Regions from separate parts of the Acidovorax sp. KKS102 genome, predicted to be linked through region 1. Evidence: predicted binding sites of a transcription regulator. Region 1 holds the regulator's gene; each other region holds the start of a gene.
The links. Region 1 encodes sigma-54, which starts transcription at its own class of promoters, with help from an activator protein. Its sites were predicted from a motif close to TGGCANGNAANCTGCTTT; they were not measured.
Positions count from the first base shown of each region.

Region 2: the regulator sigma-54 is predicted to act here: its motif matches at 4,779-4,796, upstream of C380_RS01325 (TorF family putative porin).
Region 3: the regulator sigma-54 is predicted to act here: its motif matches at 2,103-2,120, upstream of C380_RS17445 (nitrate/nitrite transporter).
Region 4: the regulator sigma-54 is predicted to act here: its motif matches at 4,142-4,159, upstream of C380_RS17380 (ANTAR domain-containing response regulator).

Region 1 is NC_018708.1:4,832,185-4,839,315, forward strand. It holds gene C380_RS22220 (class I SAM-dependent RNA methyltransferase) at 1-962, opposite strand, end outside; gene C380_RS22225 (thioesterase family protein) at 983-1,441, opposite strand; gene C380_RS22230 (RNA polymerase factor sigma-54) at 1,523-3,121, opposite strand; gene lptB (LPS export ABC transporter ATP-binding protein) at 3,121-3,882, opposite strand; gene lptA (lipopolysaccharide transport periplasmic protein LptA) at 3,939-4,598, opposite strand; gene C380_RS22245 (thiol:disulfide interchange protein DsbA/DsbL) at 4,706-5,362, opposite strand; gene C380_RS22250 (SPOR domain-containing protein) at 5,455-6,111, opposite strand; gene argS (arginine--tRNA ligase) at 6,127-7,131, opposite strand, start outside.
Region 2 is NC_018708.1:297,133-304,263, forward strand. It holds gene C380_RS01305 (EAL domain-containing protein) at 1-55, opposite strand, end outside; gene C380_RS01310 (transglutaminase-like cysteine peptidase) at 108-797, opposite strand; gene C380_RS01315 (TolC family outer membrane protein) at 985-2,880, shown strand; gene C380_RS01320 (YifB family Mg chelatase-like AAA ATPase) at 3,077-4,618, opposite strand; gene C380_RS01325 (TorF family putative porin) at 4,833-5,543, shown strand; gene glnK (P-II family nitrogen regulator) at 5,587-5,925, shown strand; gene C380_RS01335 (ammonium transporter) at 5,962-7,131, shown strand, end outside.
Region 3 is NC_018708.1:3,799,093-3,806,223, reverse strand. It holds gene C380_RS17450 (bifunctional protein-serine/threonine kinase/phosphatase) at 1-595, shown strand, start outside; gene C380_RS17445 (nitrate/nitrite transporter) at 707-1,921, opposite strand; gene C380_RS17440 (methyl-accepting chemotaxis protein) at 2,409-4,058, shown strand; gene C380_RS17435 (LacI family DNA-binding transcriptional regulator) at 4,191-5,228, opposite strand; gene C380_RS17430 (gluconokinase) at 5,397-5,918, shown strand; gene C380_RS17425 (TRAP transporter small permease) at 5,915-6,427, shown strand; gene C380_RS17420 (TRAP transporter large permease) at 6,427-7,131, shown strand, end outside.
Region 4 is NC_018708.1:3,788,134-3,795,264, reverse strand. It holds gene C380_RS17395 (ABC transporter ATP-binding protein) at 1-653, opposite strand, end outside; gene ntrB (nitrate ABC transporter permease) at 686-1,648, opposite strand; gene C380_RS17385 (CmpA/NrtA family ABC transporter substrate-binding protein) at 1,712-2,956, opposite strand; gene C380_RS17380 (ANTAR domain-containing response regulator) at 3,504-4,130, opposite strand; gene C380_RS17375 (branched-chain amino acid ABC transporter substrate-binding protein) at 4,387-5,547, shown strand; gene tsaD (tRNA (adenosine(37)-N6)-threonylcarbamoyltransferase complex transferase subunit TsaD) at 5,593-6,633, shown strand; gene C380_RS17365 (aldehyde dehydrogenase) at 6,698-7,131, opposite strand, start outside.

The DNA.
Region 1 (7,131 bases):
GCTGCGGCAATGCGCTCGCCGTAGGGCGGGTTCAGCAGCATCACGCCGGGCTGGTCGCAGGGCGGCATGCGCTGCAGGGCGTCGCCACCGCGCAGCTGCACGGCCTGGGCCACACCTGCGCGCTCAGCGTTGCGCTGCGCAAAATCGACCATCCGGAAGGCCACATCACTGCCAAAAATGGGTACAGCGCTAGTACATATTGCGCCTTCAGCTTCGTTTTTGATAGCAGACCAGACATGTGCCTGGAAGGGCAGCAGCTTTTCAAACGCAAAGCGACGCAGCATGCCCGCCGGGATGCGGCAGGCGATCTGTGCGGCTTCGACCACGATGGTGCCGCTGCCGCAGCAGGGGTCGTACAGGGGCTGGGGGTTGTCGCCGTGCGGGTCCCAGCCACTGGCGGCGATCATGGCGGCGGCGAGGGTTTCCTTAAGGGGGGCATCGCCCTTGTCCTCGCGCCAGCCGCGCTTGAACAGTGGCTCGCCCGAGGTGTCGATGTAGAGCGTGGCTTCGTCGGTGGTCAGGTGCAGGTGGATGCGCACGTCGGGCCACTGGGTGTTCACATCGGGGCGCACGCCGCTCTTGTGGCGGAAGCGGTCGGCCACGGCGTCTTTCACCTTGAGGCCCGCGAAGTTCAGGCTCTGCAGCGGGCTGTGCTGGGCCGTCACTTCGACCTTGAAGGTCTGGCGCGTGGTGAACCAGATCTCCCAGGCCACATCGCTGGCCATGTTGTAGAGGTCGTTCTCAGACCGGTATGGGCGGTGGGCCAATTGCACCAGTACGCGCTGGGCCAAGCGGCTGTGCAGGTTGAGCTGCATGGCCTGGCGCCACGAGGCGCGCAGCAGCACACCACCCCGGCCCACCAGCAGGTCTTGCCCCGTGAGACCGGTGATGCCATGTACCTCGTCGGCCAGAAAGCCCTCGACGCCTGCGGCGCAAGGGAGAAAAAGTTGGAGTTGGTTCATGTCGATGGGGAGGATACGCGCTAGTGCTCGGCGGGGGAACCGGGCTCCCCCGCGCGGGCCAGCAGCAGCCGGCGGATGGAGTCGGGGATGGGTGCGACCTTGCGGCTGGCCTTGCCGATGAAGACGATACCGATCTTGCCGCGCGCCACTTCGCGGCCTGAGGCCTTTTCGGTCATGCAGAACACCAGGTCGAAGCCGTAGCGGTTGAAGTCCGCCGGGGCCATTTCCACCCGCATGGTTTCGCCGTGGAAACCTTCGGACTTGTACTGCGCCACTATGTCGCCCACCACGATGGAAAGGCCGCCCACATCGGCCTCTGGGTAGCCCAGCGACTGAAAGAAGCGCACCCGCGCTTCGGACACCAGGCTGAGCAGCTGCGCGTTGTCCAGGTGTCCGCCCTGGTTCACATGGCTGATGTAGATCTGCAGCTCGGTGGCAAAGCCGAAGTGCGCGGGGAGGTCAAAGACGATGCGGGCCATGGTGGGCTGCGGTGGGTAATACGGAAACAACAGAAAAGACTACGGCGGCGCAGGCGGGCAGTGCGCCACCTGCCGAGGCGGCTACAACGCTTTGCGCAGATTCGCTGGCGCGATCTTGAGCGCCTCGCGGTACTTGGCCACGGTGCGGCGGGCGCATTCGATGCCCTGCTCCTTGAGCATCTCGGCGATCTGGCTGTCGGACAGCGGCTTGGCGGGGTTCTCCGCCGACACGAACTGCTTGATCAGTGCGCGCACCGCCGTGCTCGACGCATTGCCGCCCGTTTCGGTGCCCAGGCCCGAGCCAAAGAAATACTTCAGCTCGTAGGTGCCGATAGGCGTGGCCATGTACTTGGCGGTGGTGACGCGGCTGATGGTGGACTCGTGCAGGCCCAGTTCGTCGGCAATGTCGCGCAGCACCAGCGGGCGCATGGCCAGTTCACCGTGGGTGAAGAAGTTCTTTTGCCGCTCGACGATGGCGCGCGACACGCGCAGGATGGTGTCAAAACGCTGCTGGATGTTCTTGATGAACCAGCGCGCCTCCTGCAGGCGCTGCTGCATGCCCTGGTGGCCTTCGCCGCCCTTGTGGCCGCGCAGGGCGCCTGCGTAGATGTCGTGCACGCGCAGGCGGGGCATCACGTCGGGGTTGAGCTGCACGATGAAGCTCTGCTGGCCGCTGCCATTGGCGCGACCGGCTTTGCGTACGATGACGTCGGGCACGATGATGTTGCGCTCCACGTCGGCAAACTTGCGGCCCGGGCGTGGTTCCAGGCGGGCGATGAGTGCCATGGCAGCGCGGGTGCGCTCTTCTCCAGCCACGCCGCCTTCGCTGCACAGCTGCGTCAGGCGGCGGATGTCCCGGCGCGCCAGCATCTCCAGCGGCTGCTGGCAGATGCGCAGAGCGGTCTGCACCGTGTCGGGGTCAGCACTGCTGTCCTCATCGGCAGCCAGCGCCGTGAGCTGCAGCGTCAGGCATTCGGCCAGGTTGCGCGCCCCCACGCCAGTGGGCTCCAGGCTTTGCAGCAGGCGCTGGGCCACGGTGAAGCGGTGCACCAGTTCTTCGATCTGTTCCAGGTCGTCGGGCCCGGCGAGGCTGATGGCGAGTTCTTCCAGCGGCTCTTCGAGGTAGCCGTCGTCGTTCAGCGATTCGATGAGAAAACGCAGCGCGGCCATGTCTACTTCGGACAGGCGCAGCGACAGCGCCTGGCGGTGCAAAAAGGCCGTCAGCGACTCGTGCGATCGGGCCAGCTCGGTGGCATCGGCCTCGTCGCCTTCCGCGTCGTTGCGGGTGCGCGCTGGGGCGTCGCCGCCCCACTCGGCATCGTTGGGCGCCATCTCGACGGTGCCGTCGCCGCTCCAGTCGGGCTCGTCCGAGCCCCCCCCGGAGATTTCAGCGTCGTTTTGGCTGTCAGCGCCAGTACTGCTTGCGCCAGCAGCTCCTGAAAACATAGCATCATCTGCGCTGTAGTCGTCGGCCTGCGCGGGCGTATCGGCGGCTTCCAGGCCAAATTCCTCGCGCGGGGCTTCGTCGACACTGCGTTCGAGGAACGGGTTTTCGTCGAGCATCTGCTCGACTTCCTGCGACAGTTCGAGCGTGGACAACTGCAGCAGCCGGATGGACTGCTGGAGCTGGGGGGTCAGTGCAAGGTGCTGCGAGACGCGCAGCGACAGTCCAGGCTTCATCACATGCGGAAATGCTCGCCCAGGTACACGCGGCGTACTTCGGCGTTGTCCACGATCTCGGACGGCGTGCCCTGCGCCAGCACGCGGCCGTCGCTGATGATGAAGGCGTGGTCGCAGATGCCCAGCGTCTCGCGCACGTTGTGGTCGGTGATGAGCACACCAATGCCGCGCGCCTTCAGGAAGCCGATGATGCGCTGGATCTCGATCACTGCGATGGGGTCGATGCCGGCAAAAGGCTCGTCCAGCAGGATGAAACGCGGCTGGGTGGCCAGGGCGCGGGCGATCTCGACGCGGCGGCGCTCGCCACCGGACAGCGCCAGTGCGGGTGAGGCCCTCAGGTGGTCCACGCGCAGCTCTTGCAGCAGGGCCGTAAGGCGCTCTTCGATGGCATCACGCGACAGCGGCTGGCCGTCGTCGGCGCGCTGCAGTTCCAGCACGGCGCGCACGTTTTCTTCGACGGTGAGCTTGCGGAAGATGGAGGCTTCTTGCGGCAGGTACGACAGCCCCAGGCGCGACCGGCGATGGATGGGCATGTGGGCCACGGACTGGCCGTCGATGCGGATGTCACCCGCATCGCTGCGCACCAGGCCCACGATCATGTAGAACGATGTGGTCTTGCCCGCGCCATTAGGGCCCAGCAGGCCCACGACTTCGCCTTTTTGCACCTCCAGGGACACGTCCTTGACGACCTTGCGGCTGCCATAGGACTTGGCCAGGTGCTGCACCTCCAGGCGGCTGCCCGAGTGCGAATCGGGCCCCAGGCGGCTGTTCGCAGGGGTCGCTGGGGTCTCGGGACCGGTACTCACCACGGGCCCGCTCACTTGGCGCCGCCGCCAAGAGTGTTGCTGGGGCGCAGCGCCGGAGCGGGCGACTCGGGCGCCTTGGCGGGGGCTGCCGTACCGGGCGGCGGGTCCTTGGGTGCCAGCACGGCGCGCACGCGGCCGCCAGACGTGGGGGCGTCGCCGGCCGCAGCCGAAGACGCAGGCGCCTTCTGGCCATCGACGGTGAACACGTCGGTGAGGTTGTTGTAAACGATCACGGCGCCGGTGATCTCGTCGTTGAGCACCGACCCACGGTAGCGGCGCAGTTCGGCGCGGGTGATGAAGCGCACGTTGTCGGCCTTGCCGTCGTATTCGATGACTTCGCTTTCGCCTTCGATGAACTCGTCCGGCGCTCCGGCCACGGTGTCGCGCTTCTGGCGGAAGAACGCCCGTTTGCCCGCCTCGGCCGTGACCACGCCGTACTGGTAGCCGTCGGCGTCCTGGCGCACATCCAGCCGCGCGCCGCGCAGCACGATGGTGCCTTTGGTCATCACCACGCGGCCCGAGAACACGCTGGTCTGCTTGAGTTCATCGTGGCGCAGGGCGTCGGCCTCGATGTTCATGGGCTTGGCACGGTCTGCCTTTTCGGCATGTGCCATGCCCGCAAGGCCGGACAGGGCTGCGAGCACAAGGAGGGGGAGTAGGCGGTGGGTCATAGGGCACGAATCTTGCAATGATTGTAGCCACCCGATGGTACCTACCCCGAAAAAAAGCCCGCATCCGCGGGCCTTTGGGACAGCTTGCCGACAGGGTCGGCCACTGGTCAGGCTTTGCGCGCTGTGGCGGCCAGGTATTCGACCACCTGCAGCACGGTCTGCATGCTGCCGGCCATCGTGCCGTCGGTGTAGTACTTGCCCGCCACACCCATGGATGGCACGCCTTCGACACCGTACGCATCCTGCAGCTGCGAGGCACGACGCACCTGGTTGGCGACGCTGAAGGAGCCGTAGACCTCCTTGAACTTGGCCACGTCCACGCCCTGCTGGGTCACCCAGGCCAGGATTTCGTCGTCCTTGGCGAGCTTGGCCTTTTCCACGTGGATGGCGCGGAAGACCTTGGCATGCAGGGCTTCGAGCTTGCCCATGCCTTCGAGCGTGTAGTACAGCTTTTGCTGGGGCACGAAGCTGGCGTTGAACGCCACAGGCACGCGGCGGATGGAGAGGTCCTTGGGCGCGGCCTTGACCCAAGCGTCCAGTGTGGGCTCGAAGGCGTTGCAGTGGGGGCAGCTGTACCAGAAGAACTCGATCACATCGACCTTGCCGGCCGGGGCATCCGGGGCGACGGGCTTGTCCAGCCGCTTGAAGTCCTTGCCCTCCTTGAACTGGCGGGCTTGCGCCATGGCGGGGTTGGCCACTGGCAGCGTCAGGGCAGAAGCGGCAACCGCCGAGGCGGCGGACAAAGAAAACTCACGGCGTTTCATGACAAAGACTCTCCTGGTTCAGGTATGCGGGATGTGAGACATCCCTTTACAAAAAGTTCAGCCCTGGCGGTGGCGCCGCTTTTGCAAGCGCTTCAGCGCTGCACGCGCACGAGCGCCGATTCCAGCCCGGCGCCGTCGAGTTTCTCTTTGAGCACCTCGGCATCGTCCCGCTTGGTGAAGGGGCCGATGCGCACCCGGAACACCGCCCGGCCATTTTGCTCACGCTCGCTCACGCGGGCCTCCCAGCCCAGCATGGCCAGCTTGGCGCGCTGGGCGTCGGCGTCGGCCTGGGTGCGGAAGGCACCAGCCTGCACAAAGTAGTCAAACGGGTCCACGCTGCCCTTGGCGGCTGCCTTGGCCACGGCCAGATCGCCCAGCGGGTCTGCGCCCGGCTTGCTCTCTGCCTTGGCCTCGGCTTTCGCGTCTGGCTTGCTCGCGGCAGGCTTGGCGGCCGATGCGGCGGCGCGCACCTCAGGCGCCGGTGCCGATGCAGGAGCTGACGCAGCTGCGGCCACCGGAGGCGCCGCAGGGCGGGCCGGGTTCTTGCCATACAGCGGCGAGTTCGGGTCCCAGTTCTTGTTCTTCTGGGACTCCGCAGCGTCCATGTCTGCGCCTCGGCCGTTGCCCTTGTTCAGGAACGGCACCGGCACCTTGGTCACGTACACGGCCACGGCCAGCGCCGCGCCCAGGCCCACGATGACCCCGACGATGAAGCCGACAATGGTCCCGCCCGTCTGTTGCTTTTTCATATTGGTAGTAACTGCTTACATTCTGGCCGGGGCCGACACGCCCAGCACCGCCAGGCCATTGTGCAATACCTGGGCGGTGGCAGCGACCAGCGCCAGGCGCGCCTTCTTCACCACCTCGTCGTCCACCAGGATGCGCTCGGCATCGTAATAGCTGTGGTAGCTGGCGGCCAGGTCGCGCAGGTAAAAGGTCACATCGTGCGGCGCCTCGCCCTCGGCAGCGGCCGTGAGCATCTCGGGGTACTTGGCCAGCTGCAGCATCAGGGCCTGGGCCTGCGGGCCTTCCAACGCCGACAAGTCCACGTCCTGGAGCGACGCCACGTCGCCACCACCCGCCTCCTGCCAGGCGCGCAGCACTGACTGGATGCGCGCATGGGCGTACTGCACGTAGTAGACCGGGTTGTCGTTGTTCTGCGCCACCGCCAGGTCCACGTCGAAGGTGTACTCGGTATCGGGCTTGCGGCTGAGCAGGAAGAAACGCACCGCGTCCTTGCTGGTCCACTCGATCAAATCGCGCAGCGTGACATAGCTGCCCGCCCGCTTGCTGATCTTGACCTCTTCACCGCCCTTGACCACGCGCACCATCGTGTGCAGCACGTAGTCGGGGTAGCCCTTGGGGATGCCCACATCGGCCGCCTGCAGGCCGGCGCGCACGCGTGCAATGGTGCCGTGGTGGTCTGTGCCCTGGATGTTCACGACCTTGGTGAAGCCACGCTCCCACTTGGCAATGTGGTACGCCACGTCGGGCACAAAGTAGGTGTAGGTGCCGTCCTGCTTGCGCATGACGCGGTCCTTGTCGTCGCCGTAGTCGGTGCTCTTGAGCCACAGCGCGCCGTCCTGCTCGTAGGTCTTGCCGTTGGCGATGAGCTTGTTCACCGTGGCCTCGACGCGGCCGCTGGTGTACAGGCTGGACTCCAGGTAGTACTCGTCGAACTGGAGGTTGAACGCCTGCAGGTCCTTGTCCTGCTCGTTGCGCAGGTAGGCCACCGCAAATTGGCGGATGTTGTCATAGTCGTCCACGTC
Region 2 (7,131 bases), 660 kb from region 1:
AAAGGCGCGCTGTGGCAATGCTCACCCCCCAGGTTCCGACCAGTAAAACCACCATTGCAAGCAACACGCTCAACCAGAGTCGTCGCAGTAAAGACACTATTTTTCTCCTATGGGATGGAACCTTCGCTGCTCATACGCAGCAGCAGGTCACGCCAGCGCGTCAGGCGCTCCACAGGGGAGGACGCTTGTGCGGCAGCACCGGTGTAGATGCCTTGGGCATTGAAACTGAACACGGGTGTCAGATCAGTACGCGCGCTGGCGGGCTGAATACTAGACACTAGGTTGTCAAGAACCACGGGGATGGATTCTGGGGTGGCGTAGTAGCTCAGCACCATGTGGGCCTGGCTGACGCCACTGGATGCGCTACCGATACGTGCGCGCACATAGGTCAGCCGCAGGCGGGACTCGGGCACGCCCAGGGCGCGCAGGGTGAAATACTTGGCAATCACGAAATCTTCGCAGTCTCCCCTGCCACGGCCCATGGTCTCCAGCGGGGTGGCCCAGTAATCGTCCTGATGCCAGATCTCCGAGTCTTCGCCGAAGCGAATCGTTCGATTCCAGTGCTCATTGACCCGGCGCAGGATTTCGGTCTCTGGCGCATCGCTCAAGCCAGCCAGCATGGCTCGCCAGGCGTTCAGGCTTTGCAGGCCCTGGGCACCGTAACGCTGAGCCACGGTGCGCTCCATCAGGTCTGCATCGATTGCCGCCACGCACCAGGCTAGCATCGCGAGCACGGCGGCTGCTACCAAATTGCGGTAGGCCTTAGGGTGGCCGGTGCGGGGGGCCTTGGGGTTCATGAGCGGGGTGTGCGTCGCGGGTGGGTGCTTGCCGGATGCGGCTCGCTACGCGATTAGGGCACCAGCCAAACCACCGAAGTAGACCCAAATTTCAGGCATAGGAAATGTTAAAGATGTTCATGTTTTTGATACCTTCAGACAATTCGCGGCAAAATAGTTAGGTATTGCGTTGTCGACTGGAGATTGTGTGTCCATTGTTCATCCTGTAGCCCTTGCTGCCTTATTGACATGTTCGCTTGTTGTTGCGCAACCTCGCGAAGATACGCGGGAGGGGCCACGCATCCCTGCGTCCCTCGGACAAGCCGTGCAGGAAGCCATCAGCCGTAACCCTGAAGTTCTGAGCCGTTTCCATGCGCTGCAGGCCTCAAATGCTGAGCAGGATGTAGCACGTGCCCCATTGCGCCCCCGCGTTGATGCGCAGGCTTTCGGTGGCTACAGCAGCAGCCGCAGCGCAGGAGACACGAACACTTATAGTCGGCCTGGCGCGAATCTGCAATTGCGCCAGCTGATTTTTGATGGCAATGCGGCAGGCAGCGATCTGCGTCGAGCTGGATTTGCTAGGCTGAGTCGTTACTATGACTTGCGCGCTTCCAGCAATCAGGTGGCTCTGGAGACCGTGCAGGCCTATCTGGATGTGCAACGGTACCGCGAGCTGGAGATGCTGGCGCGCGATAACTGGGGTTTTCACAACGAAACCATGCAGCAGATTGAGCGCCGCGCTCAGGCGGGCGTTGGCCGCCGTGTGGATCTGGAATTGGCGTTAGGACGTACGGCGCTCTCGCAGTCGAACTGGTTGACAGATACGTCCAACTTGCATGACGTGACCCAGCGCTTCGAGCGGTTGGTGGGCAAGGCGCCTCTGCAGAGGCTGGAGCCGATTCCCGATATGGCTTCACTGCTGCCAGACGCCCAGCAGATACTGCCAGAAGCGTTGCGGCGCAACCCCTCCTTCCTGTCGGCCGTAGCCGGCATCCGGGCTGCGCGCGCCGACCTGAATGCGCGCCGTGCTGCTAAGTCTCCCTCGGTGGAACTGGTGGCGCAGACTGGGGTGGACCGCTCCCTCTCGTCCACAAACACACCCGAGCGCACCCGCAACAGCTCGGTGCAGGTACTCCTCAACTACAACCTCTATCGCGGTGGTGCAGACGAAGCGCGCGTGCGCTTGGCGCAGGAGTCCATCTACACAGCTCAGGACGTCCGTGACAACGCCTGCCGCAACATTCGCCAGACTGCGGTGATTGCCTACAACGACTTGCGTCGCCTGCGTGACCAGCTCTCGTTGTTGGAGCAACATCAGCTTTCTTCTGAAAAGGCGCGCGAGGCGTACCGGCAGCAGTTTGACATCGGTCAGCGATCACTGCTGGATTTGCTGGACACCGAAAACGAACTGTTCCAGGCCCGCAGGGCCGTGGTCAACGGCCGACATGACCTGCTGCTGGCTGGATATCGCGTGCTACAGCAGACCGATGGCCTGCTGTCGGCTCTTGGTCAGACTCCGCTGGTCCAGGCGCCACCACCGTCTGCGATGGACGACGCCACGGCCGAGGATGAAATCGCACTGTGCAGCAAGGAAATGACTGCACCTCTGGTCCTGGACACTGCGGCCGTAATGGCAGCACGCCCCCCGCTGCCGCCAACACCTGAGCTGACCGCCAGCCAACCTCGCCCTGCGCCCGCTAGTCCTGCCGCTGCGACACAGGCCAGCAAGCTCGATACCGCCCAGCCTGCTGCAACCGCCGACGCGGCCGCGATCGAGGAATTGGTCCGCGACTGGTCCGCCGCCTGGTCAGCCAAGGACCTGAATCGTTACCTGTCGTTTTACACGGATCGCTTCCAACCAAAGCAGGGCAATATCGACGATTGGAAGCGCCAACGCGCCCGCAACTTAAACAAGGTCGGTCCGATCAAGGTGGCTGTGCAAAACCTCAAGGTCGTCATCGAAAACGGTGTAGCGGAGGCTACCTTTGTGCAGCATTACCAGTCCTCGGATTTCAACGAGGTGGGCCGCAAGACGCTGCGTTTTGTGCGTGATCAGCAGGCGTGGAAGATTCAGCAAGAAAGTATGTTGTCAACACGCCCCTGAGTGAACTGTGCTGTTGTCATGTCCAGGCGCCCGGGCCGCATTGTCTACATTACGGCGCGCTGCGCGGCCTTGAGACAATATTCCTCGAGCTTCTCCTCTGTAGGTGGTAACTCGGGACATCTGGAGAAATCCGGCAATATTAGGCACTGGTGCTAGTGGTCGCAGCACTTAATGCTGCCAATTTTATAGCAATCAATCACCAGGAACGCAGCACGCGGCGGTATTGCACGGCCTCGGCCACATGGCTGACCTCGGTGGCGGGCGCGCCCGCCAGGTCGGCGATGGTGCGCGCCACCTTCAGCGCCCGGTGCGTGCTGCGGGCCGACCAGCCCAGGCGTGCGGCAGCGGTGTTGAGGAACTTGGCAGCCGCATCATCCAGGTGCAGGTGGGCGTCGATGGCCTGGCCCTGCAGCGCCTGGTTGGTGCAGCCCTGGCGCGCCAGGGCCAGGGCGCGGGCCTGCTCCACCCGGGCGCGGATGCTGGCGGTGGACTCGCCCGCAGCCGCCTGCACCAGTTGCTCGGCGGGCAGGGCGGGCACCTCCACATGCAGGTCGATGCGGTCCAGCAGCGGGCCGCTGAGCTTGGCCTGGTAGCGGTGCACCTGGTCAGGCGTGCAGCGGCAGGCGCGCTGGGTGGACCCCAGAAAGCCGCAGGGGCACGGATTCATCGCCGCAATCATCTGGAACCGGGCCGGAAACTCCGCGCGTTGCGCCGCCCGGGCGATGGTGATGTGGCCGGTCTCCAGCGGCTCGCGCAGCGCCTCCAGCGCAGCGCGCGGGAATTCGGGCAGTTCATCGAGGAAGAGCACGCCCTGGTGGGCCAGCGAAATCTCGCCCGGCCGGGGGGGCGAGCCACCGCCCACCAGCGCCACCGCGCTGGCCGTGTGGTGGGGCTGGCCCGTGGGGCGCACGCCAAACGCCTCGGGCCTGAAGCGGCCTGCCAGGCTGGCAATGGCGGCGCTCTCCAGCGCTTCGTCCACCGTCATCGCGGGCAGCAGCCCGGCAAAACGCTGCGCCAGCATCGACTTGCCCGAGCCGGGTGGCCCGGCCATCAAAACGCTGTGGCCCCCGGCCGCTGCAATCTCCAGCGCGCGCTTGGCACCCGCCTGGCCCTTCACATCGGCCATGTCGGGCCCGGTGGTGCTGGCGGCGAGCGCGGTGGCCTGCAGGCGGGTCCAGCCGTCGTTGGCCACGTCGGCATCGCCACCGGCCGTGCTGCCGGGTGGCAGGAACGCCCGTACCACGTCCAGCAGGTGGCGGGCGCGCACCACGCGCGCGGCGGGCACCAGGGCGGCTTCTTCGGCGCTGCCGGGGGGCAGCACCAGCTGGGCATCGATCTGCTGCGTCTGCAGCGCCAAGCTGGTGGCCAGCGCGCCGCGCACGGGGCGCAACTCGCCCGACAGCGACAGCTCGCCCGCAAACTCGTAGCCCGCCAGGCGGCTGGCGTCCACCTGCCCGCTGGCGGCGAGGATGCCCAGGGCGATGGGCAGGTCAAAGCGACCCGAGTCCTTGGGCAGATCGGCGGGGGCCAGGTTGACGGTAATGCGCTTATTGGTCGGGAACTCCAGCCCCGCGTTCTGCAGTGCCGAGCGCACACGCTCGCGGGCTTCTTTCACCTCCACCTCGGCCAGCCCGACCAGGGTGAAGCTGGGCAAACCGTTGGCCAGATGCACTTCGACGGTGACTGCAGGCGCCTGCAGCCCCAGAAGGGCGCGGCTTTGCACCAAAGCAAGACTCATGAAGCGATTTCTCCCCAGATGGGTGCGTTTTGTAGGTTTTTAGCGCGGCCTGCGGGGCGTCTGCACCAGTTGAGTGCGGCGCTCCGAGCGCGGTCACCGCCACTGTACTGGGGATTGTTGTAACGCAACGCAACCGTGCGGCGCCCTGTGCACCTTGGCGTGGCACGGTCCGTGCTTAAAGCGCTTGTCCCTACTTTGTCCAACCGGAGGAAACATGACCCGCGCCATCATCAAGACCCTGGGCGTTGCCCTTGTTGCAACCCTTCCCATGCTGGCCAGCGCCCAGCTCACCGCCAACGTCAGCCTGACCACGAACTACAAGTTCCGCGGCCAGGACCAGGACACGTCCAAGGTCAAGACCGTCAAGCCCGCACTGCAAGGCGGCTTTGACTACACCTTCGGCGAGACCGGCTTCTACGTGGGCAACTGGAACTCCAGCGTGGACTGGCTGTCCGGCAACTCGCTCGAATCCGACCTGTACGGCGGCTACAAGTTCAAGGCTGGCGGCGTGGACCTGGATGTGGGTCTGCTGACCTACATCTACCCCGGCAACAGCGCGGGCAACACCACCGAAGTCTATGGCGCTGCCACCTTCGGCCCCGTGACGGCCAAGTACTCGCACACCCTGTCCAAGGACTACTTCGCCTACGCAGGTCCTGGCATGAAAGGCCGCAACACCGGCTACCTGAACCTGGCGTTTGCCCAGGAAGTGGCCCCCAGCACCACGCTGAAGGCATCGGTCGGTTTCACCCGCTTTGGTGGTGACATCACCGCCCCCAACTTCATGGATTACAGCCTGGGCGGCTCGTACGACTTCGGTGGCGGCGTGTCCCTCGGCGCTGCCGTGGTCGGCGCCACCAAGAAGGCCTTCTACGGCCCGGTCAACAAGTCGCGCGTGATCGTCACGCTCACCAAAACCCTGTAAGTCTCAATGGGCGCCGGTGGCGCCCATTCCGGAGGATCTGAAAATGAAAATGGTGACAGCCATCATCAAGCCCTTCAAGCTCGACGAAGTGCGCGAAGCGCTCTCCGACATCGGCGTGCAAGGCATCACGGTGACCGAAGTCAAAGGCTTTGGCCGCCAAAAGGGCCACACCGAGCTGTACCGCGGTGCAGAGTACGTGGTGGACTTTCTCCCCAAGGTCAAGATCGAGGCCGCTGTGGCCGACGACCTGGTGGACCGCGTGATCGAGTCCATCGAGACCGCAGCGCGCACCGGCAAGATCGGTGACGGCAAGATTTTCGTGACCCACCTGGAGCAGGTGGTGCGCATCCGCACTGGCGAAACCGGCAAGGAAGCCCTGTAAGGGCGAGGCCGCATCCCATCCAAGAAGAGAAACGCCATGAAAAAACTGCTTGCTTCCTTCATTCTGGGGCTCGGTCTGCTGACCATGGGCAACCTGTCCATGGCCCAGGCGCCTGCCGCCACCGAGCCCGCCGCCGCAGCCCCCGCGGCTGCAGCACCGGCCGCTGATGCTGCTGCACCTGCAGCTCCCGCAGCCGCTGCCGCGCCTGCCGCAGAAGCAGCCGCCGCACCGGCAGCCCCTGCGGCCCCAGCGCCCAAGGTCGATTCCGGCGACACCGCCTGGATGCTGACCTCCACGCTGCTCGTGATCCTGATGACCATCCCTGGCCTGGCTCTGTTCTACGGCGGCCTGGGCCGCAGCAAGAACATGCTGTCGGTGCTGATGCAGGTCTTCGTGGTGTTCTCGCTGATCTCGCTGCTGTGGGCCATCTATGGCTACAGCTTGGCGTTCTCGGGCGAGGGCAAGTTCTTCGGCGGCTTCGACAAGATCTTCCTCAAGGGCGTGACCCAGGAGACCTTCGGCGCCCTGACCACGATTCCTGAGTACGTGTTCTTCGCGTTCCAGGGCACGTTTGCCGCCATCACTGTGGCACTGATCGTGGGCTCGTTCGCCGAGCGCATCAAGTTCGCTGCCGTGCTGATCTTCTCGGTGCTGTGGTTCACCTTCAGCTACGTGCCCATGGCCCACATCGTGTGGGGCGGCGGTCTGCTGGGTGCTGACGGTGCTCTGGACTTTGCGGGTGGCACCGTGGTGCACATCAACGCCGGTATCGCTGGCCTTGTGGGTGCATACATGGTGGGCAAGCGCATCGGCTTCGGCAAGGAAGCCATGACACCCCACAGCCTGACACTGACCATGGTGGGCGCCTCGCTGCTGTGGGTGGGCTGGTTCGGCTTCAACGCGGGCTCTGCCGGTGCTGCCAACGCCAACGCTGGCCTGGCTTTTGTGAACACCGTGCTGGCCACTGCCGCCGCCACGCTGTCCTGGATCGCTGGTGAAGCGCTGCACAAGGGCAAGGCCTCGATGCTGGGCGCTGCCTCCGGTGCGGTGGCTGGCCTGGTGGCCGTGACGCCTGCTGCAGGCTTCGTGGGCCCCATGGGTTCCATCGTGATGGGCCTGATCGCTGGTGTGGTCTGCCTGTGGGGTGTGGGTGGCCTCAAGCGCATGCTGAACGTGGACGACGCGTTTGACGTGTTCGGCGTGCAC
Region 3 (7,131 bases), 1.0 Mb from region 1:
GCACCGGCAAGGGGTGGTGCACCGCGACATCAAGCCTGACAACCTGCACCTGGGCGAAGACGGCGTGCTGCGGGTGCTGGACCTGGGCGTGGCCCTGTCAGGCCGCGAGCCCGAGGCCACGCGCCGCCTGCACGCAGGCACCCCCAGCTACATGAACCCTGAGCAGTGGCCCGGCTACGAAAAGAACGGCGACCCGGCCGGCCAGTTGCCCGATGCGGGCAGCGACCTGTTTGCCCTGGGCGTCACGCTGTACCAGTTGCTGAGCCACGGGCGCCTGCCCTATGGCGAGGTGGTGCAGTACCAGCTGGGCCGCTACCACCGCGACCCGGTGGCGCCCAGCCGCCACCACCCCAGCGTGCCCATCTGGCTGGACCAGATCGCCTTGAAGGCCGTGGCCCGCCAGTGCACGCAGCGCTTTGAAACCGCCGAGGAGTTGCTGCTGGCGCTGGAACGGGGTGCGTCGCGTCCCTTGTCCGCCCCGGGCCCACAGCCGCTGATGCAACGCGATGCCACGGCGCTGTGGAAGATCGCGTTGGTGGTGAGCGTGCTGGTGAACCTGTTGCTGGTGTACTGGCTGCTGTTTTTGCCGAGGTGAGGTGAGTAACTTGCTATTGAAAATATAGCTATCAAGGCATTTTTAAACTGCGCTTGGTGGCTATTTGGCTTGAAATGTGGCGAGCGCTTGCGCGCTCACCGGCTGCGCCGGTCATGCGCTGCGCGCGCGTCCACCTTTCTCCGCCCACGTGCGGGTCCAGCGGATCTGCATCACCCGCAACAACACCAGCATGGCGGCGGCACACGCCGCAATGCCCACGAAGCCCCACAGATAGGTGCCTGTGTACTGGCGCGAAAAGCCCATGCCGTTGGGGATGAGGCCGCCGCCCAGCGCGCCGATTTCGCCAATCATCGAGCCCGCCACCGCCGTGGACAGCGGCCAGCGCAGCGGCACCAGCTGGAACAGCGCGCCGTTGCCCGCGCCCAGTGCCGCAAAACACACCAGAAACAGCAGCATGGTCACCGGCAGCGAGTTCTCGGCCAGGCCGCACAGCACCATGCTCACGGCGGTGATGGCCAGCACACCCGTGAGCGTGTTGACGCCGCCCCAGTGGTCCGACAGCCAGCCACCCATCACCCGCAGTGCGGCACCCAGAAAGGCCGCCAGCATGGTCAGCTGCCCGGCCTGCACCTTGCTCACGCCAAACTGGTCGTAGAAGTAGCTGGGCAAGAAGGCCGTGAGACCGATGAAGCCGCCAAACGTCACGGCGTAGATCAGGCTGAAGGCCCAGCCGTCTTTCTCGAACAGGCAGGCAATGTGCTCGCGGAACGTGGCGTGGGGCGCGAGGTCCGGTGGCTCCTTGGCATACACCGCCATCACCACGGCGGGCACAGCCACGCTCACGGCGGCAAAGCCATACACCGCCTGCCAGCCAAATTGCTGCGCCAGAGAGGGCGCCATCAGGGCGGCCACCGCCGTGCCCACATTGCCTGCGCCCACGATGCCCATGGCCAGCCCCTTGAAGGGCGGTGGGAACGAGCCCGAGCCCAGCGACAGCGCCACGCCAAAGCTCGCCCCCGCTACGCCCAGCAGAATGCCCAGCGCCAGCAGGTCGTTGAAGGTGTGCACGAACAGGTAGCCGTAGCCCATGGCCACAAAGATGCCCGCCATCTCGACCAGCGTGGCGCGCTTGCGCCCGATGTACTGCGCCAGGATGCCCAGCGGAAACCGCATCAGCGCGCCCGCAAAAATGGGGATGGACAGCATCATCCCCATTTGCGTGGGGGAGAGCTGGAAGCTCTCGCGGATGAACGGCGCCATCGCACCGTTGATGACCCACACCGCGCACGAAAAACCGAAGTACAGAAACGACGCCCACAGCGTGGGGGCGTGGCCGGATTTGAGGAACTCTCTGAAGTAATGCATGGGTGTGAGTGCAAAGGGCAGGGGGCTTGCCCCTTGGCCCGGCCAGAAAACAAAAAGGCGTCCACACGGACCACGCGGGCTGACCAGCCCCAACGCACTCCATGAAGACGCCAACGTCCTGTTCGCCCAATCCGCCATTGCACCGGGCTGACACGCGGCCAGCGTTGGCCGCGCCTAGTGGCAAGCAATGGCTATGCCAGTGCCCGTGCAAGCGGCTGTTTGGGCAAAAAACCAGCGAATGTGCAGGTATTTATTGCGCTGGAAGCTATCGAAATGGAAGCAGATACACCCATTCGGTGCTCACATTGGTGCACTACAGCGCGGCATCGCGTGCTGTGTTGGCGTTTTGCACCAAGTTGGAGATGGTGTGCGGCGGCACCAACAACTTGTTTCAAATCACGCCGATTGCGCGTACGATGAAATCGGCATCTTCCACTGTTGCGTTGCTCTCCAGAACAGGGCAACCAGTCCTCCCGAAGAGGTTCCTATGCGCGTCAATCTGCCGGTCAGCCAGCACGAATATGCGTTTCCCAAGGGCCAGACCCTGGTGTCCACCACGGACCTCAAGGGCCGCATCCTGTACTGCAACCCGATGTTCATCGAGGTCAGCGGCTACGAAAAGGAAGAGTTGCTGGGCCAGCCCCACAACATCGTGCGACACCCCGACATGCCCGAGGAGGCCTACCGCGACATGTGGGAGACCATTGCCAAGGGCATCCCCTGGTCGGCCCCCGTCAAGAACCGGCGCAAGGACGGCACGTTTTACTGGGTGATGGCCAACGTCACTCCGCTTATGCAGGGCGACCAGCCCACCGGCTACATGTCGGTACGCACCGAAGCGACGCGCGAGCAGATCCAGGCGGCGGATGCGCTGTACAAGCAGATGCAGGCCGAAAAACAAGCCGGCACGCTGGTGCACCGGCTGTCGGCTGGTCAGCTGGTCAAAGACACGCTTTGGGGCCGCGTGGGCCGTGCCCTGGCACTGGGGCCCATGGGCAAGATGATGGCGTGCACCCTGCTGCTGGTGGTGGCTTCGTGGTGCGCGGCCTTGCTGGGCGGGCACACGCTGTCGCTGGCCTCGGGGGCGGCGTGGCTCGGGGTTGTGGTGTTGGCGCTGGGCATGGCGGTCTACCTGCACCAGGTCACGGTGGCACCGTTGTCGCAAATGCTGTTGTGGGCCAACCGCATGGCGGCGGGTGACCTTACCCAGAAGATATCGGCCACGCGCAGCGACACCGTGGGCCAGCTGCAAAAGGCGCTGGCGCAGCTCAACGTGAACCTGCTGTCCATCGTGCGCGACGCGCGGCAGGAGAGCGAGCACATGCAGGTCTCCACCCGGGAGATCGCCCAGGGCAACCAGGACCTGTCGTCGCGCACCGAGGCGCAGGCCAGCAACCTGCAGCAGACCGCCGCGTCGATGGAAGAGATCACCGGCACCGTCAAGCAGACCGCAGAATCCGCGCGCCAGGCCTCGGTGCTGGCCACGCAGGCCACCCAGGTCGCTGAGCGCAGCAGCAGCGCGGTGGACAGTGTGGCCGACACCATGAAGCAGATCCAGGCCGCGTCCGGCCGCATCAGCGAGATCACGCAGCTGATCGACTCCATTGCCTTCCAGACAAACATCCTCGCGCTGAACGCAGCGGTGGAGGCGGCCCGCGCTGGCGACCAGGGGCGTGGCTTTGCGGTGGTGGCCTCAGAGGTGCGCAGCCTGTCGCACCGCACGCTCTCGGCCGCCAAGGAGATCCGCCAGCTCATCGATGACTCGGCCACCAAGGTCACTGAAGGCCATGAAAAGACCGATGCTGCGCAAAAGACCATGGCCGAGTCGCTGGAGCTGGTGCGCCGGGTCAACACGCTGATCGGCGAGATCCACAGCGCGTCGAATGAGCAGCTCAGCGGCATCTCGCAGGTCAACTCGGCCGTGGCGCAGCTCGATACCATCACGCAGCAAAACGCCGCGCTGGTGGAAGAGAACGCGGCATCGGCCATGCAGCTCAATGGCCAGGCGCAGACCATGACCGAGACGGTGCAGGTGTTCCGCATCGACGCGTCGGCACCCACCCAGTCGCGCGATGCGGTGGCGCTGCGCAAGGAGATGAAGGCCTCGTCGAGCAGCCGGGCGCTTGCGGCGGCCTGAGTTTTTGCGGAGCCGCGCCGCACGGTGCCGCCCCCGAGCCGGCACGGTGCCTCAGTGCCTCCCTGCAACGGATGTCGCCAAGCCTCGGTCAGCGCCTTGCTGGAGGGCCGGCGCGCAGCGGATCAACAGACATCAGGTGCTCTCGCGCACCGTCAGCTCAAACCCCAGATTCACCGAGTTGTGCTCGGGCACCTCGCCGCGCATCAGCGCCAGCAGCATGCGTGCGCTGGCCTCGCCCACTGCTGCACGGGGTGTGCGCACCGTGGTCAGCGGCGGCAGCATCTGGTCGCTGCCTGCCAGGTCGTTGAAGCCCGCAATCGCCACCTGACCGGGCACCGAAAGACCCAGGCGCTGCGCGGCCAGCAGGCCACCCTGGGCCAAGTCGTCATTGCAGAAGAACACGGCATCGACACCCGGGCGGGTGCGCAGCAGCTCTTCCAGCAGTTCGCCACCCAGGCGCATCGACGAGGGCTGAGGGCTCAGCAGTTCCAGCTTGGGGTCGTACAGGCCTGCGTCGCGCAGACAGCGGCGGTAGCCCTCGGCGCGTTGCATGGTGCGTGGGTCCAGCTGGGCCGCCACAAAGGCAATTTTTTGATAGCCCCGTGCCAGCAGATGGGCCGTCATGCTGTGGCCCGCGTCCTGCTGCGAAAACCCCACGCAGAACACGCCTGGTGCCGAGGTCATTTCCATCAGGTGCACGCAAGGCACGCCGCTGGCGGCAATCAGGTGGCGCGAGGCCTCGGTGCGGTCAAAGCCGGTGACCAGCAGGCCCGCCGGGCGGTGCGCGAGGTAGGTGCGCAGCAGTTGCTCTTCCTCTTGCGGGTCGTAGTGCGTCACGCCGATCAGCGCCTGGTAGCCCTGCGGGAACAGGGTGCGGTGCACGGCTTCCAGCACGTCCACAAACAGCGCGTTGGACAGCAGCGGCACCAGCACCGGCACCTGCACGCTGCGCTGTGACGCCAGTGCGCGGGCGGCGGGGTCGGGCACATAGCCCAGTTGCTCTGCCGCGGCCTTCACGCGCTGCACCAGTTCTTGCGCCACTCCGCGCTCGCCCCGCAAGGCGCGGGACGCGGTGATGGGGCTGACCTCGGCGGCCTTGGCCACGTCGCTCAGAGTGATGCGGCCGCTGGAACGGCGTTTGGCGTCGGGTTTTGTCTCGGGTTTGTTCAAGGGTTAACCCTCATGGGGCTGGGGGAGGATCTGGTTAGGATAGCGCTGTCCAAACTCTTGGGCAAGGCAACGCCAGCCATTTTGGATCAAGTTGCTCAGCTTGCCACAGTTTGTGGGGCATCCAGACCGGGTGCCTTTTTTATGGATTGTTTGGATAGCGCTACCAATATGAGTTTTCAAGCGTCACCCGCTTTTGTGGTCGTCATGGGCGTGGCGGGCTGCGGCAAGTCCAGCCTGGGTTCTGCCCTGGCACAGGCCGAGGGCCTGCCCCTGATCGAAGGGGACGACCACCACAGCCCTGCCAGCCGCGAAAAGATGCGCCAGGGCATTGCACTGACCGATGCAGACCGGGAAGGCTGGCTGACCACCTTGGGGCAACTGCTACAAGCCCAGCCCCAGGGCGCGGTGCTGACCTGCTCGGCGCTCAAGAAGGTCTACCGGGACCGCTTGCGCAACGCCTGCCCCGGGCTGCGGTTTGTCTTTCTGGAGATTGACCGCGCGAGCGCAGGCCAACGCGTGGCTGCCCGTGCGGGCACCCACTTTTTCTCCAGCGCCTTGGTGGACAGCCAGTTCGCCACGCTGGAATCCCCAGTGGGCGAGGCGGGCGTGCTGCGCCTGGATGCATTGCTGGACCTGCCCACGCTGCAACAGCAAGCCTCGGCCTGGCTGGCCACGAAGGAGACCGCATGAGTTCCCCCGCACAACAAGCCGTGCCGCAAAGCCGCTTTGCCCGGGTCTCCCAGGTGCTCATGGCCAGCTGCCTGGGCGTGATGGCCGTGGCCGTGTTCATCAACGTGGTGCTGCGCTACGGCTTTGGCAGTGGCGTGGCGGCCAGCGAAGAGCTGTCGCGCCTGCTGTTCGTCTGGATGGTGTTCATCGGTGCCGCAGCGGCCTACCCGGGAGGTGAACACATGGCCTTCACCAGCCTGGCAGGCCTGCTGGCCCAACGCCCGGTGGCCTTTGGTGTGCTCACGGCCGTGATCCGGCTGCTGGTGATCGCCGCCTGCGCCATGCTGGCCTGGGGCGCCTGGCAACAGGTGGTGGTGGGCATGGGCAGCCGCTCGGTGGTCATGGCCTACCCGGCGGCCTTGCTGCCGCTGCCAGCCTTTTTGTGTGCGGTGGCCATCGGGGTGATGGCGACCATTGAATTGATTCAACGCAAGCCCTTGGACCTGGGCCACGGCGCGGAGGTGGAGTGATGTTCGGACTGACGCCTGAAGCCTTGGCCTTTGTGGTCTTTTCGCTGGGCATGCTGGTGCTGATGGGCACCGGCATGAACATGGGCCTCGCCCTGGTGCTCACGGGCGCTGGCATGGCCTGGGTGCTGGACTTCTGGGACGCGCAGCTGCTGGCCCAGAACCTGGTGGCGGGGGTGGACAGCTTTCCGCTGCTGGCCGTGCCCTTCTTCATCCTGGCCGGTGAGCTGATGAACTCGGGCGGCATCAGCCGCCGCATCATCGACATGGCGCAGGCCTGGGTGGGGCACATCCGGGGCGGGCTGGGTTACGTGGCCATTGGCGCTGCGGTGCTCATGGCCAGCATGAGCGGCTCGGCCCTGGCCGACACGGCAGCCTTGGCCACCATCCTGCTGCCCATGATGCGGCAGCAGGGCTACCCCATGAACACGTCTGCTGGGCTGATCGCCTCGGGCGGCATCATTGCACCCATCATCCCGCCGTCCATGCCGTTCGTGATCTATGGCGTGACGACCAACACCTCGATCTCGGCGCTGTTTGTGTCGGGCATCGTGCCGGGGCTGATGATGGGTGTGGGCCTCATCTTTGCCTGGCGCTGGGTGCTGCGCGGCATGAACCTGCCCCAGGGCGAGCCCTTGCCCATCAAGGACCGTCTGCGCGCCACAGTGCGCGCCTTCTGGGCCATGCTGATGCCGCTCATCATCATC
Region 4 (7,131 bases), 1.0 Mb from region 1:
GCTGGGCCGTTGGTCATCATCACGATCTTGTCGGACAGCAGCACGGCCTCGTCCACGTCGTGGGTCACCATGACCACGGTGCTTTGGGTGCGGGCCACGATCTCCAGCAGTTCATCCTGCAGCTTGGCGCGGGTCAAGGCGTCGAGCGCGCCGAAGGGCTCGTCCATCAGCAGCACCTGAGGCTCCATGGACAGCGCCCGGGCAATGCCCACGCGCTGCTTCATGCCGCCCGAGATTTCGCCGGGGCGCTTCTGCCCCGCGTGCGTCAGGCCCACCAGAGCCAGCGCGGCATCGGTGCGGGCCTTGAGCTGGGCCTTGCTTTCCTTGGCGCCAAACACGCGCTCCACTGCGAGGTAGATGTTGTCAAAGCAGGTGAGCCAGGGCAGCAGCGAGTGGTTCTGGAACACCACCGCGCGTTCCGGCCCCGGGCCTTTGATCTCCTTGTTGGCGCAGAGCAATGCGCCGTTGGTGGGCGTGGTCAGGCCAGCAATCAGGTTGAGCAGGGTGGACTTGCCGCAGCCGGAATGGCCGATGAGTGCCACGAACTCCCCCTTGGCAATCGTCAGGTGAATGTCGCGCAGCGCCGGGAACAGGCCCTTGGCTGTCTTGAAGGTCTGCTCGACGCCGTGGATCTCGATGAACTTGGTGCTCATGGAGGGATGTGCGGATGCTGTAGCGCTCGTGTTCATGCTTTCACCTCTTCAAAAGTAAATGCGGTGGCCAGCTTGATGAGCGCGTACTCCAGCAGCAGCCCGACGATGCCGATCACAAAGATCGCGATGATGATGTTCTTGACGTTGAGGTTGTTCCACTCGTCCCACACCCAAAAGCCGATGCCCACGCCGCCGGTCAGCATCTCGGCCGCCACGATCACCAGCCACGCGGTGCCAACGGCCAGACGCACACCGGTCAGCATGTAGGGCAGCACGGCGGGGAAGAGGATCTTGGTGGCGATCTTCCATTCGCTGAGGTTCAGTACCCGGGCCACGTTCATGTAGTCCTGCGGTACGCGCTGCACACCCACGGCGGTGTTGATGATCATGGGCCAGATGGAGCAGATGAAGATGGTCCAGATGGCGGCCGGGTTGGCGCCTTTGAAGACCAGCAGACCGATCGGCAGCCACGCCAGCGGCGACACGGGGCGCAGCAGGCTGATGAGCGGGTTGAACATGCGCGACAGGAAGTTGAAGCGCCCGATCACAAAGCCTGCGGGAATGCCCACCAGCGCCGCCATGCCGAAGCCGATGGCCACGCGCTGCAGGCTCATCAGCACATTCCAGCCCACGCCCTGGTCGTTGGGGCCGTTGCGGTAGAAGGGGTTGCTGAACACTTCCAGCGCCTGCAGCCAGGTGTCCTTGGGGCTGGGGATGCTGCCGCCCGTGGTGGTGGAGACCACCGCCCACAGGCCGACGAGCAGGCCCAGGCCACACAGCGGGGGCAGCACGGCCAGCCAGAAGCTGCGGGAGAGGGCCGACCAGTCGCGGCCAGTGGTCGTGGGGGCGGGCGCTGCAGGTGCCTTGGGGGCAGATGTAACGACTTTTTGGCTTCTTGCGCTAGTGGATGTTGTGCTTGCAGCTACAGTATTCATAGCATTCTGTGCGGCCACAGGGGCTGCATCCAACGGGGAATGAAAGACGGCACTGACCATGGTTTTCTCCTGTGCAGGGCTGGCTGGCGGGGTGGTCGGGCGGGCGCTGGGGCAGGGTTGCCGTCAGGCTTTGATCTTGAAGCCGTCAGCGTACTTGGCGGGGTCCTTGCCGTCCCACACCACGCCGTCGATGAGCTTGCTGGTGCGCAGCACATCCTTGGGCACGCTGATCTTCATGGCGCTGGCCACCGACTTGTACAGCTCGACCTGGTTGACTTCCTTGGCCACGGCGAGGTAGTCGGGGTGGCTCTTGAGCAGGCCCCAGCGCTTGTGCTGGGTCAGGAACCACATGCCGTCCGACAGGTAGGGGAAGTTCACCGCGCCGTCGTTGAAGAACTTCATGTGGTTGGGGTCGTCCCAGGTCTTGCCCAGGCCGTTCTGGTAGCGGCCCAGGATGCGCTGGTTGATGGCGTCCACACCCGTGTTCACATACGCCTTGCCGGCCACGGTCTCGGCCATCTTCATCTTGTTGGAGAGGCTGGCATCGATCCACTGGCTGGCTTCGAGCACGGCCATCATCACGGCGCGCGTGGTGTTGGGGTACTTCTTGACGAATTCGGCCGTGGTACCCAGCACCTTTTCGGGGTGGTCCTTCCAGATGTCCTGCGTGGTGTTGGCCGTGATGCCGATGCCGTCCATGATGGCGCGGTGGTTCCAGGGCTCGCCCACGCAGAAGCCGTCCATGTTGCCCACGCGCATGTTGGCCACCATTTGGGGCGGCGGCACGGTGATGAGCTTGGCGCCCGACAGCGGGTTGATGCCCGCAGCCGCCAGCCAGTAGTGCATCCACATCGCGTGGGTGCCGGTGGGGAAGGTGCCCGCAAACGTGTATTCGCGCTTCTCGCTGGCCATGAGCTTGGCCAGGGATGGGCCGTCCACCGCACCCTTGTCGGCCAGGGCTTTGGAGAGGGTGATGGCCTGGCCGTTGTTGTTCAGGTTCATCAGCACGGCCATGTCCTTCTTGGGACCGGCGGTGCCCAGGTGCACCCCATAGACCAGGCCGTAGAGCACGTGGGCAAAGTCCAGTTCGCCGTTCACCAGCTTGTCGCGCACGCCGGCCCAGCTGGCTTCCTTATTGGGGACAATGGTCACGCCGTATTTCTTGTCGAAGCCCAGCACCGAGGCCATGACCACGCTGGCGCAGTCTGTCAGCGGAATGAAGCCGATCTTCACTTCCTTCTTCTCGGGGGCGTCGGAGCCCGCTGCGTGGACAAGCGCGCGCAGCGCGGGGCTCACACCCACAGCGCCCACGGTGGCGGCCTGCAGCACGGTGCGGCGGTTGAGGCTGGTTTTCAACAGATCGGTCATGGGGCATCCCTGGTGGCGTGAAAAATCAAAAAAGGCGTCCTCACACCGCGCCTGGCTGGCTGCATCAAAGCAACGCCGGGAGCGGGTGGGGACGCCTTTGTCCGTGGTGGAGCCTGGAACGGGTCCGGGGCTCCTTGCCAGCACCGGCCCGCCGTTGGGTCAGTGCTGTCAGTGGTCAGACCTGCATTGGTCTTGCACTGTGCAATGCAAAGCGCGTGCCAGCGCCTGCTGCGCCATGTTGGAGCGCTGGATGCTATGGAATTAATAGCTGTCTGCGCTTGATCAATAAGCGCTACATGCCTGCGGGGCCTGCGGTAGGAGCGTTTGTGTTGCGATGAGGGTGGTCGCACTGCCTTTGTGCGGCGCACCATTTGGGAGGGACCTTGGAATTGGGCGCGGCCCGGGCGAGGGATGCCAAGCAAGGGGCGCCGAGCCGCGTATGCGGCGCTTCGCTTGCGTGCGAGGGCATCGTCCCCCTTCCCGAATGACGCAGTCATTCGAGAGAAGGGGGAAGCGGCGCAGCCGCTCAGGGGGTTGTTCTCTGGTTTTACCCCAGCAGATCCATCACATCCAGCATGCGCTGCGCCACGTCCACCAGCTTCAGGCCCTTGTCCATGGCCGTCTTGCGCAGCTTTTCGTAGGCGGCCTGTTCGGTCAGGCCTTGGCGCTGCATCAGCAGGCCCTTGGCGCGGTCGATGGTCTTGCGGTCGCGCAGCTCGGTCTTGGCGTCGGCCAGCTCGGCGCGCAACGCCTGTTCGTGCTGGAAGCGCGCCATGGCCACATCGAGGATGGGGCGGATGCGCTGGGGTGCCAGCCCCGCCACGATGTAGGCAGAAACGCCCGCAGCCACGGCATCCTTGACGTGCGAGGTGTCCTCGTCGTTGGTGAACATCACAATGGGGCGGCGCTCGTCGCGCGTGGCCATCACCACATGCTCCAGCGCGTCGCGGGCTTCGCTCTCGGCGTCCACGATGATCAGGTCGGGCTGTAGCTGGGCGATGCGCTCGCTCAGGAACACATCGGCGGGCAGCGTGGCCACCAGGTTGAAGTTGTTCTCCAGCAGCCCGATGCGCAGCGCCCGCGACCGCTCCGCCTGTTCCACGGCGTGTTCGTCGTCAGGGTCGGCGACTGCCAGGTCCGGGGCCACCACCACGATGCGCAAAGCCTCATTCATACCGGCGAGGATAAGCAATTTTTACGCCACAAATTGGTGCGCCGGTGTGGTGCACACCCTCCGGTGGCCCTTGCAGCCCCCCTGCGCTCCGGGTTATCCCGGCCGCAGGCCCGCTGCGCCTCGCGGTACTGGCCGCCGTTGCAGGGCCTGAAAGTTGCTAATACTGACACCGTGGGAGGGCATACCCGGTAGCCCGCCCAGCAGGGCGTCGCATATACATCTGCACACACAGTCACACTGAAATGGAGTTTTTTGCATGAACAAGCACATCAACCGGCGCCGCTTCTCGGCCAGCATGGCCTTGACCGCAGTGGCGACTGCCGCACTCCTGACCGGATGCGGCAAGGTGCCGGACACCATCAAAATTGGTGTAGCGCAGCCCCTCTCTGGCCCGCTGGGCGCCCTGGGGCAGGATCTGCTCAACGGCGTGAAGCTGGCAGTGGATGAGCTCAACAAGTCCGGCTATACCGTGGACGGCAAACGCGTGACGCTGGAGGTCGTGTCCGTGGACGACAAGGCCGACGCCAACACCGGCAAGGCTGTGGCGCAGCAGCTGGTGGATGCGGGCGTGGTCGCGGTGGTGGGCCACCTCAACTCGGGCGTGAGCATCGAGACCGCACCCATCTACGCCGCCAAAGACATTCCCCAGATCGCCATCTCGACCAACCCCAAGTTCACGCAGCTCGGTTTCCCCACCACGTTCCGCATGGTGGCCAACGACACCTTGCAGGCGCGCGCCATCGGCTCGTTTGCCGCCACGCAGCTGGGCGCCAACCGCTACGCCGCGCTGGACGACGGCACGCCCTACGGCAAGGGCCTGGCCGACGGTGCTGCCGCGCAGCTCAAGGCCGAGAAAAAAGAAGTGGTGGTGCGCAAGTCGTTCGACGACAAGACTGTGGCCTTTGACGAACTGGCCGGTGAACTCAAGGCCGCCAACGTGGAGGTGATCGTCTCGACCCTCAACGACTTCCAGGCCCTGGCGCTGCTCGAATCGCTCAAGAAGGTAGACCACACCAAGGTCAGCCTGCTGGGCGGCGACACCATCAAGACCACCGACATGACCAAGGGCGCGGGCATCGTGCAGGGGCTCTACGCCACATCGCCCGTGCTGGAAGCCAAGGAGTTCACCACCGGCAAGCCCTTCCTCGAAAAGTACATCGCCGCTTTCAAGAAGCCCCCAGCCTACGGCGGCCACTACAGCTATGACAGCACCTACGTGCTCTCGGCCGCCATCCAGAAAGCCAAGTCCGCCGACCCCAAGGACATCACCAAGGCCCTGCACAGCATCAACGGCTACGCCCCGGTGATCGGCACCATGACCTGGGACGACAAGGGCGAGCAACGCTACGGCGCCGTGGGGGTGTACGAGCTGCGCAGCGGCAACTGGGAACTGCGCATGCGGTCGGACCGCTGGTAAACAGCCCTGCAAGGACGGATCAGCCCCGGGTTTTACACTCGGGGCATGAGTTTGCTGATCCTGGGTATTGAATCTTCGTGCGACGAAACCGGCGTGGCATTGGTCCGTTCCACGGGCAATGCCGTGCCTACGCTGCTGTCGCACGCGCTGCACAGCCAGATCGAGATGCACCAGGCCTATGGTGGTGTGGTGCCCGAGCTGGCCAGCCGTGACCACATCCGCCGCGTGCTGCCGCTGGCCACGCAGGTGCTGGCCGAGTCCGGCCAGACGCTGGCGGATGTGGACGTGGTGGCCTACACACGCGGCCCGGGCCTGGCCGGTGCGCTGCTGGTGGGGGCGGGCGTGGCCTGCGCGCTGGGCGCGGCGCTGGACAAGCCGGTGCTGGGTGTGCACCACCTGGAGGGGCATCTGCTGTCGCCCTTCCTCAGTGCCGACCCGCCGGAGTTTCCCTTTGTGGCCCTGCTCGTCTCGGGCGGCCACACCCAGCTGATGCGCGTGGACGGCGTAGGCCGCTACGAGATCCTGGGCGAGACCATTGACGATGCGGCGGGCGAGGCATTTGACAAGTCCGCCAAGCTCATGGGCTTGGGCTACCCCGGTGGCCCGGCGCTGTCCCGGCTGGCGGAGCAGGGCAGTGCCACGGCCTTCAAGCTGCCACGGCCTTTGCTGCACAGCGGTGATCTGGATTTTTCGTTTGCCGGACTCAAGACGGCCGTGCTCACGCAGGCCAAGAAGCTGGGCGACGAACTCGAAGCGCGCAAGGCCGACCTGGCGGCGAGCACCGAGGCCGCGATTGTCGAAGTGCTGGTGAAGAAGACCCTGGCCGCCCTCAAGCAGACCGGCCTGAAGCGCGTGGTGGTCGCCGGTGGCGTGGGCGCCAACCGGCATCTGCGCGCCCAGCTCAATGCCGCCTGCGCGGCCGCCAAGGTGCGCGTGCACTACCCCGAGCTGCACCTGTGCACCGACAACGGCGCCATGATTGCCATGGCTGCTGCGATGCGCCTGCAGGCCGGGCAGCAGCAGGCCAATACCGACTACGCGTTTGACGTGAAGCCTCGCTGGCCGCTGGATGCGATCACAGTTTGATGTTTAGGTGAAAGTGGCCGCTAGCGCTTGTCCAGAAAGCGCTAGCAGCTATCTTTTTTGAACTTCAGAAAGGGTAGTGGCGGGGAGTGGTCTGCACTGTGATCCAGCGCAGTTCGGTGAACTCACGCACCCCGGCCATGCCGCCAAAGCGGCCATAGCCCGAGCTCTTCACGCCGCCAAACGGCATCTGGCCTTCGTCGTGCACCGTGGGGCCGTTGACGTGGCAGATGCCTGATTCGATGCGCGCCGCCACGTTCCAGGCCTTGGCCACGTCGCGGCTGAACACGGCGGAGGACAGGCCGAACTCGTTGTCGTTGGCGCAGGCAATGGCTTCTTCCACACCGTTCACGCGCACCACGGGTTTGACGGGGCCGAACGACTCTTCGCGGTAGATGTCCATTGCGGCCGTCACGTGGTCCAGCACCGTGGCCTGCATCAACGTGCTGTCGCTCTTGCCGCCGCAGACCAGCTTGGCGCCCTTGGCCAGTGCGTCGTCGA